3 regions of the Streptomyces sp. NPDC047515 genome follow, and region 1 is predicted to be linked to each of the others. Evidence: riboswitches for the same ligand, from Rfam matches in the RefSeq annotation. Region 1 holds a riboswitch; each other region holds the start of a gene.

Region 1 (5,802 bases):
TCCCGGTGAGGAGTGGCTGTACGTGCTCGCCGGGCATCTGCGGGTCACGCTCGGGGACACCGTGCACGATCTCGCTCCCGGTGACAGCGCGCACTTCGACTCGCTCACCCCGCACCGGATCACGGCCGTCGACCGTGACGGTGCCGAGCTGCTCTTCGTCCACACCCTGCTGCAGAGCCCCGCCGCCGCGCTGTGCCTCGGCAGCGGTATCCACCATCGCTGAGTCCGGTCCGTCCGGTCGCCAGAGAGGACTGTCATGTCCGATTCAGAGAACTTCGACCCGCTCGGGTCCAGGAAGAACTACGAGGCCCAGGAGCGGAAGTTTCCGCGCGGCGTGGTGATCCGGCTGTTCGCCTACCTCATCGCCGGACACATCTTCGCGGCCTTCCTCTACTTGCTCTTCGCGGTGGCCGGTAAGGGCTGACCACCGCGAGGAGCGGCCCGGCTACGCCTCGTCGAGGAGCTGCTCGCGCAGCCGCTCACGGGTCTCGGGGGCGAGCTTCAGCCCCTCGGAGAGGTAGCGGTCGGTGCCGCCCCAGGTCTCCTCGATGGTGGCGAAGGCAGCGCCGAGATAGTCCGCGTGGGCGCCGAAGAGGGGACTGAGCAGCTCCATCACCTCGGGCGACATGCCGTTCGCCGAGGTGTCGCTGCGGTGCACCTTGTAGCGGCGGTGGGCGTCGTTCGACTTGAGGTAGTCGGCCTCGATGGCATCGCGCTCGACGCCGACGGCCAGCAGCGACACCGCGATCGACAGACCGGCCCGGTCCTTGCCCGCCGCGCAGTGCATCAACGCCGGAACGCTGTCCTCGGCCAGGGCGTGCAGGACACGGCTGTGCTCGGCGGTCCGGTCCAGGATGATCGAGCGGTACGAGGCGATCATCCGGTCCGCCCCCTTGCCGTCGGCGAGGAGCGAGCGCAGCTGGTCGAGATCGCCGTCGCGGACCATCCGCCAGAACTCCGCGCCGTCGGCGGGGTCGGAGAGCGGGATGCTCACGTTGCGTACGCCGGGCAGTTCCACGTCCAGGCCGTCGAGCCGGTGGTCGGCGGCGTTGCGAAAGTCGAAGACCGTGTGCAGTCCGAGACCGCCGAGGAACGCGGCGTCCTCGATGGTGGCGTGCGCGAGGTGACCACTGCGGAAGAGCCGTCCGTGCCGCACCCGCCGGCCGTCCTCGGTGGGCAGTCCGCCCACGTCGCGGAAGTTGCGGACGCCCGCCAGCTCGGGTTCCGTCGACGGGATCTGCGGCAACTGTTGCGTCACAGGGACTCCTGGGGTGTCTGGCGTCGACGCGAGTCGCCGACAAGGCCACTTCCGCGACGATACGACATTGATTCCTCAGGCAATCATCTCGGTCTTTCCTTGTCGATACCTCGTGAACCCTCGCGCTCCGGTGGCGAATCCGTCCGGCGAATTCCTTGCGAGACCGTTGCCCGCCCACCCGGCGACGGTCGATGATGTGCGGAACTGTTGGAATGTGGGGAAGCGATGATCGAGACTGGCGGCAAGGGCCGGACCTGGCTGCTCACCGGGGCGAGCAGCAGCTACGCATTGCGAGTCACCGAGCGGGACGAACTGCTCCATCTCCACTGGGGGCCGCGGATCTCCCTCGCCGCGGCCGATGCCCTGGCTGCGGCGCCGGATCCGCCAGCCAGGGGATTCGAGTCCCGGCTCGACGGCCGTGAGGAGTATCCCGTGGAGGGCGGCCCGCGGTTCGTCCGCCCGGCCCTCGCGGTGCGCACCCCCGAGGTCCGCGGCACGGAGTGGGCCTTCACCGACGCCGTGGTGGACGGGGACGAACTCCGTATCGGCTTCACCGACTCCGTGCACCGGCTCGCCCTCACCCTGCACTACCGGATGCGGAACGACTCCGATGTGATCGAGCGCTGGGCCACCGTCACCCATGCGGGACCGGACGGCCCGCCGCTGGAACTGCTGCGCGCCGACGCCGCCGCCTGGGCGCTGCCCGCCCGCGACGGCTGGCGGCTGAGCCGCCTGCACGGCCGCTGGGCGGCGGAGTCCCGGCTCGCGCGGGCGGAGCTGACGTACGGCGAAAGCGTCATCTCCAGCAGGCGCGGCCATACGGGCCACCAGTACCTGCCGTGGGTCGCGCTGGATGCCGACGGTGCGGCGACCGAGGAGAGCGGGGAGGTGTACGGCTGCGCGCTCGGCTGGTCCGGGTCGTGGCGGATCTCCGTACAGCGGCTCCCCGACGGGCTCGTGCAGATCACCGGCGGCGCGGGCCATGACGACTCCGGGCTGCTGCTGCTCGGACCGGGTGAGTCCTACGTCACACCGGCCTTCGCCGGACTGTGGAGCGCGGAGGGGTTCGGCGGGGCGAGCCGGGCCTGGCACGCCTGGCAGCTGGCCCATGTGATCCCGGACGCGCAGAACCTGCGGCCGGTGCTCTACAACTCCTGGGAGGCGACCGGCTTCGACATCTCGCAGGGGCAGCAGCGCGCCCTCGCCGAGCGGGCCGCGGCGATGGGGGTCGAGCTGTTCGTCGTGGACGACGCGTGGTTCGGGCAGCGCACCAGCGACCGGGCGGGGCTCGGGGACTGGACGCCGAATCCGGACCGCTTCCCCGGCGGGCTGAAGCCGCTCGCCGACGAAGTGCACGGTCTCGGCATGCAGTTCGGCATCTGGGTCGAGCCGGAAATGGTCAATGCCGACAGTGATCTTTATCGCGCACACCCGGACTGGGTGCAGCACTTCCCCGGCCGGACGCGCACCGAGTTCCGTAATCAACTGGTGCTCAATCTGGCCCGCGCCGATGTGCGGGACCATCTCTATGGGCAATTGGACACGCTGCTCTCCGGTGCGCCCGTCGACTATGTGAAATGGGACTTCAACCGCTCTTTCACCGAAGCGGGCTGGCCGGGCGAGGAGTATCCGCAGAAGCTCTGGATCGAGCATGTGCGCGCCCTGTACGAGCTGATCGACCGGCTACGGGCGGCGCACCCCTCGGTCGCCTTCGAGTCCTGCTCGGGCGGCGGCGGCCGGATCGATCTGGGGATTCTGTCCCGCACGGATCAGGTGTGGACCTCCGACAACACCGACCCGCTCGACCGTCTCGCCATCCAGGAGGGCTTCGGTCAGATCCATCCGGCCCGGGTGATGGCCGCCTGGGTCACCGACAGCCCGAACGTCCAGCTCAACAACCGGGTCAGCTCGCTGCGCTTCCGCTTCGTGAGCGCGATGGCCGGTGTGCTCGGGGTCGGCGGGGACCTCGCCGAATGGAGTGAGGGGGAACTGGCCGAGGCGCGGGGCTGGGTGGACCTCTACAAGGAGATCCGGTCGGTGGTGCAGCACGGCGCCCTGTACCGGCTGCGCGCCCCGCGCGGCGGACTCAGCGCGGTCCAGTACGTCCACGGGGAGGAGACCGTGGTCCTGATGTGGCTGGAGGCGCAGCGGTACGGGGAGCGGCCCCCGGCCCTCGGACTGCGCGGGCTCGACCCCGCGGCGACGTACACCTGCCTGGACACGGGGGCGGTGCACCACGGTTCGGTGCTGCTGCACCAGGGGCTGCACACCGGGCTTCAGGGGGATCTGGATGCGGGGGTGGTGAGGCTCCGGCGCGAGCGATGAACACGGCGTGTCCGTAATGCGCCGATTCTGGCCTAACGGGCACTGTTTGTCGGGTAGGTGGTCGTCCTCTCGTGAGCGGGATCATATCCGTGACGGTGCGTGCTGGCGGGGCGGTCGGGCATTCCGTGCGCGGCGCGGAAATTCAAGATCCTTAATCCACGGAGTGTGACCGGAATTCCGCGCCGAATTCCCGGCGCGGATTCCGATGAGGAGCCGGAGGCTTGTTCTCGCCGTCCCGACTCGCTTACGGTCACCGTCAATCCGGTCGGACCGCCTAATCCTGCCGCCGCCCGGAATTCGCACCCACTCATCGTGTGGCAGGAGCGGGGGAACCAGGTAGGCCGCCGATCGGAGAAATCCGGCCGGCTCGGGGTGAAGCCGCGCTCAGTGCGGCCGGGCATCTCCAGCCCGAACCCGACAGCTCACCTCGTAGGCGCCGGAGAGGAAACACCCCATGCCCATATCGGGTAAGCACCGTCGTACGAAGTCCAGCGTCATCGCCCGTGGCGTCGCCGCCGCAGGCGCCGGTGGCGCCGTCATCGCGCTGCCGCTGCTCGGCGCCACCGGTGCCCACGCTGCGGAACAGGCCGCCCCGGCCGCCGTCACGCAGTCCGCCTCCGCCGCCGCGCACGCCGCCCCGGCCCAGCCGGTCGCGCAGAAGCAGGCCGCCACCACGACCTACTCCGTCGTCTCCGGCGACTACCTGTCGAAGATCGCCGCCGAGCACAAGATCGAGGGCGGCTGGCAGAAGCTGTACCAGGACAACCGCGAGGTCGTCGGCGAGAACCCCGGTCTGATCTTCCCGGGCATGAAGCTGACGCTCGGCGGCAAGGCCTCGGCCGACGCCGCGTCCACCGGCGCCGGCGCGGGCGCGGCCCTCCCCTCGAAGGCCCCCTCGGTCGTGGAGAAGTCCGCCCCGGCCAAGGCCTCGACGGTCACGGAGTCCAAGACCTCCGCCCCGGCGGTCCAGAGCAGCAGCTCCGGCTACGTCCACCCGGTCCCCGGCAACCACACCACCGGTTACCGCGCCTCCGGCTCCAACTGGTCCAGCGGCAGCCACACCGGGATCGACTTCCCCGTCTTCACCGGCACCAGCGTGAAGGCCATCACCTCCGGCACCGTCGTCACCGCCGGCTGGGGTGGCGCGTACGGCAACCAGGTCGTCATCAAGCACGCCGACGGCCACTACTCGCAGTACGGCCACCTGTCCTCGATCTCCGTCTCGGCGGGCCAGTCCGTGAGCACCGGTCAGCAGATCGGCCTCTCCGGCGCTACCGGCAACGCCACCGGGCCGCACCTGCACTTCGAGGTCCGCACGGGCCCGGCGTACGGTTCGGACATCGACCCGATCGCCTTCCTGGCTTCGCACGGCATCTACGTCTGAGTCGAACTGCCGGGCACATGAACGACATGGCATGACCCGAGCCATACAGAAGGGGCGGTGCGCGGCGGCGCACCGCCCTTCTGCTTATTCCCCCTTTACCAAAACCTGACCGGGTGGTCTATCTCACCACCCGTCAACCCCTTATTACGGTCGCGTAGGTCACATTCGGCGGTGCAGGATAAGCGTTTGTGGCAGACGATTCGAGAAAAAATCAACGTGGCGTCATCAACCGACATGGTGTCATCGGGTCGTACGCGGCGATTGGCGACAGCTTCACCGAGGGAGTCGGCGACCCCGGCCCGGACGGGACCTTCGTCGGCTGGGCGGACCGGTTCGCGGTACTTCTCGCGGACCAACTCCCGGATCCCGATGCGGCAACGGGCACCGAAGGCTCCGCGCACGGGAATTTCAGGTACGCCAATCTCGCCGTACGCGGACGACTCCTGGACCAGATCGTCGAGGAGCAGGTGCCGCGCGCCAAGGAGCTCGCACCCGACCTGGTGAGCTTCTGCGCGGGCGGCAACGACATCATCAGGCCCGGCACCGACCCCGACGACGTTGCCGAGCGTTTCGAGCGCGCGGTCGCGGAGCTGACCGAATCGGTCGGCACCGTCCTGGTCACCACCGGCTTCGACACCCGTGGCGTTCCCGTGCTGCGCCACCTGCGCGGCAAGATCGCCACCTACACCGCCCATGTGCGGTCCATCGCCGACCGCTACGACTGCCCGGTCCTCGACCTGTGGTCGCTGCGGTCCGTCCAGGACAGGCGCGCCTGGGACGACGACCGGCTGCATCTGTCGCCCGAGGGACACACCAGGGTCGCGCTGCGGGCCGC
Region 2 (5,802 bases), on a different contig from region 1:
GCTCGGTACGGTCGCGGGCCGCGCCGACGAACTCTGCCGGTTCGCCGTGCTGTTCGGTGACCCGCAGCTCGCCCTGACCGCGGTACAGCGGGTGCTCGACGTCACCGCGGAAGAGGTCCAGGCCGTCGCCAAGGCCCAGCTGCGCCCTGACAACCGGGCGGTGCTGGTCTACGAGCCGGTCGAATCGGCCGAGCCCGCGGACGCGGCGGACACTGATGAGACCGACGCCGACGACACCGACGCGCACGAAGGGGCGGACAAGTGACCGACGCTGCCGCGACTGGAGTTTCGATGCAGTACCACCCGCAGCCGACGCCCGGCGTCGCACGGCCCTGGGCCTTCCCCGCGCCGGAGCGCGGCGCCCTGCCCAACGGCCTCATGGTGCTGCGCTGCCACCGCCCCGGCCAGCAGGTCGTGGCGGTCGAGATCTTCCTCGACGCCCCTCTGGACGCGGAGCCCGAGGGCCTCGACGGCGTGGCCACGATCATGTCGCGGGGACTGTCCGAGGGCACCGACAAGCACACCGCCGAGGAGTTCGCCGCCGAACTGGAGCGCTGCGGCGCCACCCTCGACGCGCACGCGGACCACCCCGGAGTCCGGGTCTCCCTGGAGGTCCCGGCCTCCCGGCTGGCCAAGGCGCTCGCGCTGGTCGCCGAGGCGCTGCGGTCGCCCGCCTTCGCCGACAGCGAGATCGAACGGCTGGTGCGCAACCGGCTCGACGAGATCCCGCACGAGCAGGCCAATCCGGCCCGGCGAGCCGCGAAGCAGCTCTCCAAAGAGCTCTTCCCGGCCACGGCGCGGATGTCGCGCCCGCGCCAGGGCACCGAGGAGACGGTGGAGCGGATCGACTCGGCGGCCGTGCGTGCCTTCTTCGACGCCCATGTCAGGCCGTCCGCGGCGACCGCCGTGGTCGTCGGCGACCTCACCGGCATCGACCTCGACGCCCTGCTCGCCGACACCCTCGGCGACTGGTCGGGCGACGCCGCCGAGCCCCGTCCGGTCCCGCCGATCACCGCCGACGACACCGGCCGAGTGGTGATCGTCGACCGTCCCGGCGCGGTGCAGACGCAGCTGCTGATCGGCCGGATCGGCGCCGACCGGCACGACAGCGTGTGGCCGGCCCAGGTGCTGGGCACGTACTGCCTGGGCGGCACGCTCACCTCCCGGCTGGACCGTGTGCTGCGCGAGGAGAAGGGCTACACCTACGGCGTGCGGGCCTTTGCCCAGGTGCTGCGGTCGTCGGCCCCGGACTCCGCCTCGGGCGCGACCGGCGCCGCGATGCTCGCCATCAGCGGATCGGTGGACACGGAGTCCACCGGGCCGGCGCTGGAGGACCTGTGGACGGTCCTGCGGACCCTGGCGGCCGAGGGGCTGACCGATGAAGAGCTCGAGACGGCCGTGCAGAATCTCGTGGGCGTCGCACCGCTGAAGTTCGAGACGGCGGCCTCCGTCGCGGGCACTCTGGCAGATCAGGTCGAGCAGCACCTCCCGGACGACTACCAGGCACAGCTGTACGCCCGGCTCGCGGAGACCGGCACGGTCGAGGCGACTGCGGCGGTGGTCAACGCCTTCCCGGGAGACCGGCTCGTCACGGTCCTCGTCGGTGACGCCGCGCGGATCGAGGAGCCGGTCCGCGCACTGGGCATCGGAGAGGTGTCGGTGGTCGCCGGCTGACCGTCGTCGTACCCCGTTGCGGATGCCGGACGGCCGACCCGGTGCGGGTGCGACCGGCCGGCCGCCCGGTCGCGTGTGACAGATCACCGGTCGACTGTCACGTTCGATCGGACACCGGCGGAGCTCCCGGTCGCACGGGTCGGCACGGCGGAGCAGGTCGCACCGGCTGAGTGCCGGTCGCACCAGTAGGTCCACCGATTCGCCATCGGTGTGCATACCGGGACAAAAGGGAGGCTTCTGTGCGTCACGTGTCGCCAGGGTCTCCCTTTTGTTCGTTCTGGCGGGGAGGTTGCCTGTCTGCCCTGTGGGATGCGCTACAAAACGGCCTGTCCGTTTGGTGAATGAAAGTGACGCCGCTTAGCGTCGGCTGGGCTGTCCGCCACTCGTATGCCGCAACCGTGACGTACCGGGCAGTCATCGCCGAGTCCCCATCAGGCGCGAGCCTGGGGAGCCGGGGACCCACGCAGTCCCTGGGGTGAATCGGATGCCTGTACCTCGGTGAGGCCGGGGCGTCCGTAGGAGACCTTCCTGTTCCGAACCCGTCAGCTAACCCGGTAGGCGAGAAGGAAGGAAAGGATCCGCCACTCCATGGCTTTCACCCGTGCCACCGGGAAGCATCGTGCCCCGAGCCGACTGACCCGCAGGAGCGCGAAGATCGCCGGCACCGCGGCTCTGGCGACCACCGGAGTCATCGGCGGCATGGCCGCCCCGGCCCTCGCTGCGGACGCGGGGACTCCCTCCGTCAGCGAGACCGGTCTGAACCAGATCATCGCGATCGAGGGTGCACTGGCCGACCAGGTCGCCGCCCAGGCCGACGAGCAGAAGCGTCAGGCCGATGTCGCGGCCAGGGCGAAGGCGGAGGCCCAGCGCAGGGCCGAGGCCAAGAAGAAGGCCGCAGAGGCGAAGGCCGAGGCGGAGCGTGAGGCAGAGGCGCGTGCCGAGAAGGTGCGCGCCGCCCGGTCCGCCGAGCGCACCCGTCTGGGCTCCTACCAGCTCCCGGTCGCCGGCTCGTACGTCACCACCGGCTACAAGTCCAGCGGCTCGCTCTGGTCCTCCGGCAGACACTCGGGCATCGACTTCCACGCCGCGTCCGGCAGCTCCGTCGTCGCCGTCGGCGCGGGAACGGTCGTCGAGGCCGGCTGGGGCGGCGCGTACGGCAACAACATCGTGCTCCGGATGACGGACGGTACGTACACGCAGTACGGCCACCTCTCCTCGATCGGCGTCTCCGTCGGCCAGAGCGTCGGTGCCGGTCAGCGGATCGGCCTCTCCGGCTCGACCGGCAACTCCACCGGACCGCACCTCCACTTCGAGGCCAGGACCACGCCCTCGTACGGCTCCGACATGGACCCCGTCGCGTACCTGCGCGCTCACGGCGTCAACGTCTGACCGGCGACCGTCCTCAGCGCCCCTTCGAAGGCCCCGGCGTCACGCCGGGGCCTTCGTCGCGCCCGGCGGTCGGACGCGCCCCCCCGCGCCCGACCGCCGAATCGACCGCCGCACCGCCCGTGGTGCCGACGGCCGGCCGCCCCGCGACCAAAAGATATTCATGAATTTCCACCCGGCATCGGAAATGACGCCGCATTGCAATAGAGTCGCAGAACAGACGTCGGTCGGCCGCGTTTCGCGGGGATTAAGGCGGAGGTTCGGACATGCGTATTCCGGCGCATTCGGTATGCACGGCAATCCGTGACGACATCGTCTCCGGTGTCTTCGAACGCGGCAGCCGGCTCACCGAGGAGTTGCTGGCGCGCCGCTACGGGGTCTCCCGTGTCCCGGTGCGGGAAGCGCTGCGCACCCTGGAGTCCGAGGGGTTCGTGGTCACCCGCCGGCACGCGGGCGCCTGTGTCGCCGAGCCCACCGAGCAGGAGGCCGCCGACCTCCTGGAGGTCCGGGCGCTGCTGGAGCCGCTGGGTGCCGCGCGCGCCGCGCAGCGCCGCACCGAGGCGCATCTCAAGGTGCTGCGCGGTCTGGTCAGGCTCGGTCAGGAGCGGGCCAGGCGGGGCGAGGGGGAGGACCTGCGCTCACTGGGTGGCTGGTTCCACGAGACGTTGGCACAGGCCTCGGACAGTTCCAGCCTGATCGCGACGCTCACCCAGCTGCGCCACAAGATCACCTGGATGTACGTGGTCGATCAGCCTGCCCACCCGGTGGATTCCTGGGCGGAGCATGGAGCCATCGTGGACGCGGTGGCGCGCGGTGACGCGGGACGGGCGAGGACGCTGGCCACCCAGCACGCCGAACGGGCCACGACCGTGCACCGGCTGCGCCGCGCCGACCGGCCGGGCCGTCAGCCGACCGCCTCCCGCGCGGGTCGGGTGAGGAGTTCGCAACATTCCGTAAACACTCCCGGTGTTCGGAATCAATAATCACGCCGTATACAAAGGGTGGTAATTCCGTTCGGGATTCTTTGGGCTGCCCGAATTCTCTTCGCCGGCCGCTGCCCGGAAATGCATGGAGCCGCGGCCCCGAATAAGGCTGCCGCGGCTCTCTCGCAGGAAATGGTTCAGACGGTCTCCGGAAGCTCGTCGAGCCCTTCGGCGACCAGTTTCGCCAGGCGGTCCAGGGCGGCTTCGGAGTCATCGGCCTCGGACGCCAGCACGATCTCCTCGCCGCCGTGCGCGCCGAGGCCGAGCACCGCGAGCATGGAAGCGGCGTTCACCGGGTTGCCATCGGCCTTGGAGATGGTCACGGGGACGCCGGAAGCCGTGGCGGCACGGACAAAGATGGATGCGGGACGGGCGTGCAGGCCCTCGGCCCAACCGACGTTGACGCGGCGCTCAGCCATGGTTCTGCCCTTCAGGAATCAATGGTTGTCTAGACCAGTCTCTCATGTGGTGCGCGATGCTCCGGCCGATCGGTAGCACGCCCAAATCCTGCGCCGTACCGCCGATCGGCCCCCTCAGACTGCCCCGGCCCCAGGACCTACGCGACCGCTGACGGAGCCGTAGTCTTGGCCCATGCAGCCCTCGCCGGAGCAGAGTCCGCATCATGCGTATCCCGACCACTGGGAAGCGGACGTCGTCCTCCGGGACGGGGCAACTGCGCGGATCAGGCCCATCACCACGGACGACGCCGAACGGCTGGTCAGCTTCTACGAGCAGGTCTCCGACGAGTCGAAGTACTACCGTTTCTTCGCTCCGTACCCGCGTCTGTCCGACCGTGATGTGCACCGCTTCACCCATCACGACTACGTCGACCGGGTGGGCCTCGCGGTCACGGTCGGCGGTGAGTTCATCGCGACCGTCCGCTACGACCGGATCGACGGGCGGGGCAGGCCCGCCTCCGCGCCCGCCGACGAGGCCGAGGTCGCTTTCCTCGTCCAGGACGCGCATCAGGGCCGGGGCGTGGCCTCGGCGCTCCTCGAACACATCGCGGCCGTCGCCCGCGAGCGGGGCATCCGCCGCTTCGCGGCCGAGGTGCTGCCCGCCAACAACAAGATGATCAAGGTGTTCCGGGACGCCGGTTACACCCAGCAGCGCAGCTTCGAGGACGGTTCCGTCCATCTCACCCTGGACCTCGAACCGACCGAGGAGTCGCTCGCCGTCCAGCGCGGCCGTGAGCAGCGCGCCGAGGCCCGTTCCGTGCAACGACTGCTCGCCCCCGGATCCGTCGCCGTCATCGGCGTCGGCCGCACTCCCGGCGGGGTCGGCCGCACGGTCCTGCGGAACCTCCTCGGTGCCGGCTTCACCGGCCGCGCCTACGCCGTGAACCGCGCCTTCCCCGCCGACCGGGGCATGATCGACGGCGTCCCCGCACACCGTTCCGTCGGCGAGATCGGCGAACCGGTCGACCTCGCGGTCGTCGCCGTCCCCGCCGACCGGGTACCGGAGGCCGTGGCCGACTGCGGCGAGCACGGTGTCCAGGGCCTGGTCGTCGTCTCCGCCGGATACGCCGAATGGGGCGCCGAAGGCAGGGAACGACAGCGGGAACTCGTCCGCCAGGCCCGCTCGTACGGGATGCGGATCATCGGCCCGAACGCCTTCGGCGTCATCAACAACGCCGAGACCGTCCGGCTGAACGCCTCCCTCGCCCCCGATCCGCCCGCGCCCGGACGTATCGGCCTGTTCACCCAGTCCGGAGCGATCGGCATCGCGCTGCTCTCCGGGCTCTACCGGCGCGGCGCCG
Region 3 (5,802 bases), on a different contig from region 1:
CGCCTCGCTGAGCCGGTCCTCCTGGAGGCCGCGAAGCTTTCCCGCGGACTCCTGCGCGGACCGCTTCCGGCGGCCGGCGAGGATCTTCGGGAGCCCGCCGTCGGCCTCCGTCTTCCTCCCCTGACGCTGGCGTCGGGCCAGCTTCACCTGGGTCTCCTCCAGTTCGCGCTTCTGTCGGCGCACATCCGCCTCCGCGGCGCGCAACATCCTTCCGGCGGCCTCCTGTTCGATACTCAGGGTTTCCTGGTAGGCCGACCAGCCGCCGCCGTACCAGTTCACGGAACCGGACCGGAGTTCGGCGATGCGGTCGACGCGCTCCAGCAGGTCGAGGTCGTGGCTGACCACGACCAGCACACCGGAGCGCCAGTTGTCGACGGCCTCGTAGAGCCTGCGCCGGGCGAGTACATCGAGGTTGTTGGTCGGCTCGTCCAGCAGCAGCACGTCGGGACGCTCCAGCAGCAGCGCGGCCAGCCGCAGAAGGACGGTCTCGCCTCCGGACAACTGGGCCACGGTTCGGTCCAGTTCGATGTTGCCGAGTCCCAGGGAGCTCAGGGTCGCCACGGCGCGTTCCTCGACGTCCCAGTCGTCGCCGATCGTCTCGAAGTGCTTCTCGTCCACATCCCCGGTTTCGATGGCGCGCAGCGCGGCGCGCCGCTCGGCGATGCCGAGGGCCTCGTCCGCACGCAGCGTCGTGTCGAGGGTGATGTTCTGCGGCAGGTAGGCGAGGCTGCCGCCGACCGCGACCGAGCCCTGGGTGGGGTGAAGTCGGCCGGCCAGCAGTCGCAGCAGGGTGGATTTGCCCGCGCCATTGGTCCCCACGAGACCGGTGCGGCCCCGGCCGATGCTGAGCGAGAGGCCGTCGAAGACGGTCGTGCCGTCCGGCCATTGGAAGGACAGAGCGGAGCAGGTGAGCGAAGCGCTGGGGGCAGTGGGTGTCGCCATGATGATCCTCGCAGTCGCAAGCGTGGTGAATGGGGGCTTCGTATGCGAGCACCACGCAGCGACCGTGCCGAGAAGGAGGGTGCGGCAGTCCGGAAGGTCGAAGGACGGCTGAGGCACCGAGGTCGCATCCGCGCGGGGTCACGGGCAGGAGAAAACACTGCTACTGCGTGACGGGCGTACGGCAGGAGCCGTACGGCGCGATGTTCGCGAACCTCAGATGCGCAACGTCCACCTCTATCGGAGACAACAGGGCCGCCAGGGACGATAGCGAGCCGCGGGACGAAAGGCAAAGCCCCGAGGTGACGGAGCCCCCGTCGGACGAGGTCGGTCCGGTGAGCGGTGTGCCGGAGCGGAGAGCCTTCGCACCGGCGGTCGAATGTCTCGATATGAGCGATTTGTCCGAAATTAATAACTTCGTCAATAAAGGTGGATTTATCCATCGACCGCACCATTTGGGATCCGAAAGAAATGTCCCTTTTGTGGCTTCGTGGTGTGAGTCACGTTTTGGGTTCCGAAGCGCTCGGCAGTCGGCGCGCTTCCCTTCTGTGCAACGAAATTTGGTCGCGCGGTGTGAGGTGGATTACGGCGAATTCAGTTACTCGATCTTGCAAATGAAATGTGATCCAAAAATAGGGGCTTGTTCCTTTCGGTGTTTCTCGCCTACGGTCACCGTCAATCCGGACGGAACGCCAAATCCTGCCGCCGTCCGAGAATCCGACCCACTCATGTTCGGCAGGAGCGGGGGACCCAGGTAAGCCGCCGGTCCGGTATCCGGAACGGCTCGGGGTGAAGCCGCATTCACGTGCGGCCGGACATCTCCAGTCCGAACCCGACAGCTCACCTCGCAGGCGACGGAGAGGAATTCAGCATGTCCACAACGGGTAAGCACGGTCGCCGCACGTCCACCTCGCTGACCCGCGGTTTCATCGCCGCGGCCACCGGCGGAGTCGCCCTCGTACTTCCGCTGGTGGGTGCCGGCTTCGCCTCCGCCGCGCCGGCGCAGGCCGCCACCGCCAAGGAAGTTTCCGTGCAGAAGGCTGCACCCGCAACGTATTCCGTGGTCGCCGGCGACACTCTTGCCAAGATCGCGAAAGCCCATTCCCTCAGCGGTGGCTGGCAGAAGCTGTACGCGGACAATCGAAAGGTCGTCGGCGACAATCCCGGACTGATTGTCCCGGGCATGACGCTGACCATCGGGGCAGCCACCCCCGCCGCGTCCACTGTGAAAACCGCCGCTGCATCGGCCGCGACCATCTCGGTGGCAAAGCCCGCGACGTACGCGAACAATCTGGACGGCTGGATCAGGGAGGCGCTGGCCGTCATGGCCCAGCACGGTATCCCCGGCAGCTACGACAGCATCCACCGCAACATCATCCGCGAGTCCTCCGGCAACCCGCGGGCCATCAACAACTGGGACTCGAACGCCGCGGCGGGAACGCCCTCCAAGGGCCTTCTGCAGATCATCGACCCGACGTTCCGTGCCTACCACGTGCCCGGCACGTCCATGGACAGCTACGACCCGGTCGCCAACATCACCGCAGCGTGCAACTACGCCGCCGACAAGTACGGTTCGATCGACAACGTCTTCGGGGCGTACTGACGCACAGCGGCACAGAAAGGCGGTTCAGGACCGACGGGTGGCGAGAGGCCGGACACTTCTCCCGGCAGCGGACCACCCACCCGGTCAGGGACCGCCTTTCGGCAGCTCGTCGGCAGGGGGCCTTACACGGCGGCGACGTCACGTGGCAGGCCGACGGGAGCCCGGAACGGTCACATGACGGGCAAGCCAGGACAGCAGGGGAGCCAATTCCTCCGCCGCCACGAGCACGGAGCCGACCAGCGCCGTCGTGTGCTCGGCGCAGTCCCCGCCGAGGGGACGGGCGGCGGACACCGAGCGGTGCCGAAGGAAAGCGGCGCGCGGATGGCCGGCGTCGTGACCACGCGGCACGCGCTGCATGACGTCACCGGTGATCTCATACCCTCGCGCCTCCAGGGCCCCGACGGCGCGCACCAGCTCCGGTCCGCTCTCTCGCGCGGCAACTGCCGTACGGAACAACGGGATCTGCCCCGGATCCGGATAGCTCCAGCCGCCGCTGATCCGGAGCCCGTCGAGGTCGAAGCGCAGCCCTATCTGGACATTGCGCGCGATCCGGATCACCGCCGCCTGATGCTGCCACCACCACGGATCCTTGCGGAACCCCCAGACGGAGAAGTCCTCGTACAACTGGTCCGCGTCCGCCACGTCGTTCAGCAACGCGATCATGGGTTGCCGGACGAGGCGTTCCCGGTCCTTCCTGAGCTTCTCGCGTGTCTCTTGCGAAGGCGCGCCCTCCAGTTGCAGAAGCAGCTCGAATGCCTGCTCTGTCCAGCCGCTGAATGCTGTGCTCATGCAATGGATCCTAATGAAGCAGGGCCGCGCGCCCGCTTGCGATGACGGGTCAGCCCTCAGCGACCCGCGACGTGCGTCCGGTCGTCGTGCCCGTGCGGCGTCCGACGCGCCCACGCGGGGCACCGCGCCCCACCGGACGCCCGGCGACGTCACCGTCATTCCTGGGCGCTCTCCGTGGGCCGCTCCGAGTTCTGCGGCGGCGGTCCGGGGACCGTGGCCGCCTCTCCCTCCCGAACGGACCGCACCACCGCGTCGTGCAGACGCCGGCTGTCATCCTCCGAGCAGCACGGCACCGGACTGCCGGACATGGTGAACCAGTCGATCGCCCCTGTGTACTGCACTGTCACCTGGGCCGTGTCATCGGCCCAGGTCGTGTGGACGGTCAGATCCCCGGACAGGACGCCGACCTCTTCCGTCAGCACGCCACCGTGCCCGGAGAACACACCGCGAGTCGTCCATGACGCCCAAGCCATGTATTCAGGCTGGCACCAAGACGGTGGATGCGCGACCCGCGCAAGCCCGGCTTCAGGGCGTCCCGGGGCGCCGCACCCTTCCGGTATCCGGGACGGGCAAAACTTTCCACGGGATCCGGCTGCGGTTCCCGTACCCGCCGATCCCCAACAGATTGACGCCTTCTTAACGCCAAACAGTTGAATTCTGCTTCCGAAACAACGAATTCCGAAGGTGAACAGCTCTTGACCTGCGGAACTCGTCAGGATTGCATATCGCGCTGGGAGCGATGAAACCACTCACCACGTCCTCGTCTGGAGGCGATACCGCTCCCGTGCTCAGACACCGCACCTGTTGATCGGAATCGCACGATGACCGAAACGCTCAGCGCTCCCCAGGCGCTCGCGCCGGCGACCGGCCCCACCCCACAGAAGCTCAAGCGTTCCATCGGCGTCGTGGGCGGAACACTGCTCACGCTCTCCTGCGTGACGCCCGCCTCGACCCTCTTCGTGGTCGTTCCGGACCTGTTCTCCAGCCTCGGCACGTACACCGCCCTCACCATCGCCATCGGCTCACTGCTCTGTATCGCGGTCGCCTTCTGCTACTCGGAGCTCGGCACCCTCATTCCGAGCGCGGGCGGCGAGTACGCCATGGTGTCGACCATGGCGGGACGGCTGGCCGGATGGCTCGTCTTCGTGCTCTCCCTGCTGGTCGTGATGATCGTGCCCCCGGTCATCGCCATGGGAACGGCGGACTACCTCGCCCCCGTCGTGCACATTCCGGCCCCCGCCGCGGGCGCGGGCGTCATGGTGCTCGCCACCCTCGCCGGTCTCCTGGACCTGCGGGCCAACGCGTGGATCACCGGGATCTTCCTCGTCCTGGAGGTGATCGCGGCGGGCGTCGTCGCCGTGCTCGGGTTCGCGCACTCCGAGCGGGGGGCCTCCGCGCTGGTGCACGGGTCGGTCGCCTCGTCGGGCGGAACGACTTCCACGGTCACCGCGATGATGGTGGTCTCCGGGCTCGCGATCGCACTCTTCATCACCCAGGGCTTCTCCACGGCCGTCTACCTCTCGGAGGAACTGGAGGACCCGCGGCGCAACGTCGCCCGTACCGTGCTCGCCACCCTCGCCATCTCCACGGCGGTCATCCTCGTCCCGGTCATCGCCATCACGCTCGGCGCCCCGGACCTCGCGGCCCTGACCTCCGGGGACCTGAACACCATGGTCGCCGCCTGGTCCAACTCGGCCGTCGGCACGTTCGTCAGCCTCTGCGTCGCTCTCGCGATCATCAACGCGGGCATCGTCATGGTGATCCAGAACTCGCGGGTCCTGTTCGCCTCCGCCCGTGACAAGGCCTGGCCCGAGCCGGTCAACGCCGCGCTGTCCCGCCTCGGCCGGTTCGGCTCCCCATGGGTGGCGACCCTGGTCGTCGGCGTGCCCGGAGCGGCGCTCTGCTTCGTCAACCTCGACACCCTGTACGGCGTCACCGGCGTCTCCGTCACCGGTATGTATCTGCTGGTCGCGGTCGCCGCCCTGCTGTGCCGCCGCGGCACGCACCGTGAGGCGCCGGCCTGGCGCATGCCGCTGTGGCCCGCGATCCCGTTGCTGCTCATCGCCGTGCTCGCGTACATCCTGACCCAGCAGGAGACCGAGTACCTGCTGTGGACCGGCGGGATCACGGCGGTCGCCACGCTCTACTGGGCGCTCTACCTGCGGCCCCGCGGGGAGACCCGATGGCTGGTCAGCATTCCGGAGGACGTGCGGTCCTGACCACACCGGACGGCCGGGACGGGGACGGTTCCCCCGTCCCGGCCGTCGAGTCGTCACCCCCCGGGTGGGCCGGGACGACGGCGGACGTCATCGGCCGGCGGGCCGTGCTCCGCGCCGTGCGGGACGATCGCGGCGGCTTCGGCGCGGCGGGAGTCCGCGAGACACACCGCCGTCACTCCCAGATACTGGTGATGTCGGACGCCGAGGCCGCGTTGCCGGCGTGTGTCGTCAGCCCGGCCAGGTCCTCCAGGG

What was found. A riboswitch is a leader RNA that binds a small molecule or an ion and turns the genes downstream of it on or off. The one in region 1 is predicted to bind cyclic di-AMP.
Region 2: another riboswitch for cyclic di-AMP. It lies ahead of ABZ826_RS17370 (M23 family metallopeptidase); the one in region 1 lies ahead of ABZ826_RS21550 (LysM peptidoglycan-binding domain-containing M23 family metallopeptidase).
Region 3: another riboswitch for cyclic di-AMP. It lies ahead of ABZ826_RS12545 (LysM peptidoglycan-binding domain-containing protein); the one in region 1 lies ahead of ABZ826_RS21550 (LysM peptidoglycan-binding domain-containing M23 family metallopeptidase).

Annotation. Positions count from the first base shown of each region.
Region 1 is NZ_JBEYTM010000026.1:3,943-9,744, forward strand. It holds gene ABZ826_RS21530 (XRE family transcriptional regulator) at 1-223, shown strand, start outside; gene ABZ826_RS21535 (DUF6126 family protein) at 257-424, shown strand; gene ABZ826_RS21540 (tyrosine-protein phosphatase) at 446-1,258, opposite strand; gene ABZ826_RS21545 (alpha-galactosidase) at 1,484-3,583, shown strand; cyclic di-AMP (ydaO/yuaA leader) riboswitch at 3,874-4,034, shown strand; gene ABZ826_RS21550 (LysM peptidoglycan-binding domain-containing M23 family metallopeptidase) at 4,038-4,967, shown strand; gene ABZ826_RS21555 (SGNH/GDSL hydrolase family protein) at 5,156-5,802, shown strand, end outside.
Region 2 is NZ_JBEYTM010000018.1:46,033-51,834, forward strand. It holds gene ABZ826_RS17360 (pitrilysin family protein) at 1-265, shown strand, start outside; gene ABZ826_RS17365 (pitrilysin family protein) at 292-1,674, shown strand; cyclic di-AMP (ydaO/yuaA leader) riboswitch at 2,083-2,250, shown strand; gene ABZ826_RS17370 (M23 family metallopeptidase) at 2,263-3,063, shown strand; gene ABZ826_RS17375 (GntR family transcriptional regulator) at 3,327-4,043, shown strand; gene ABZ826_RS17380 (HPr family phosphocarrier protein) at 4,181-4,462, opposite strand; gene ABZ826_RS17385 (GNAT family N-acetyltransferase) at 4,635-5,802, shown strand, end outside.
Region 3 is NZ_JBEYTM010000011.1:159,310-165,111, reverse strand. It holds gene ABZ826_RS12550 (ATP-binding cassette domain-containing protein) at 1-942, opposite strand, end outside; cyclic di-AMP (ydaO/yuaA leader) riboswitch at 1,633-1,806, shown strand; gene ABZ826_RS12545 (LysM peptidoglycan-binding domain-containing protein) at 1,811-2,542, shown strand; gene ABZ826_RS12540 (DUF2461 family protein) at 2,681-3,331, opposite strand; gene ABZ826_RS12535 (hypothetical protein) at 3,487-3,804, opposite strand; gene ABZ826_RS12530 (APC family permease) at 4,153-5,550, shown strand; gene ABZ826_RS12525 (alkaline phosphatase family protein) at 5,723-5,802, opposite strand, start outside.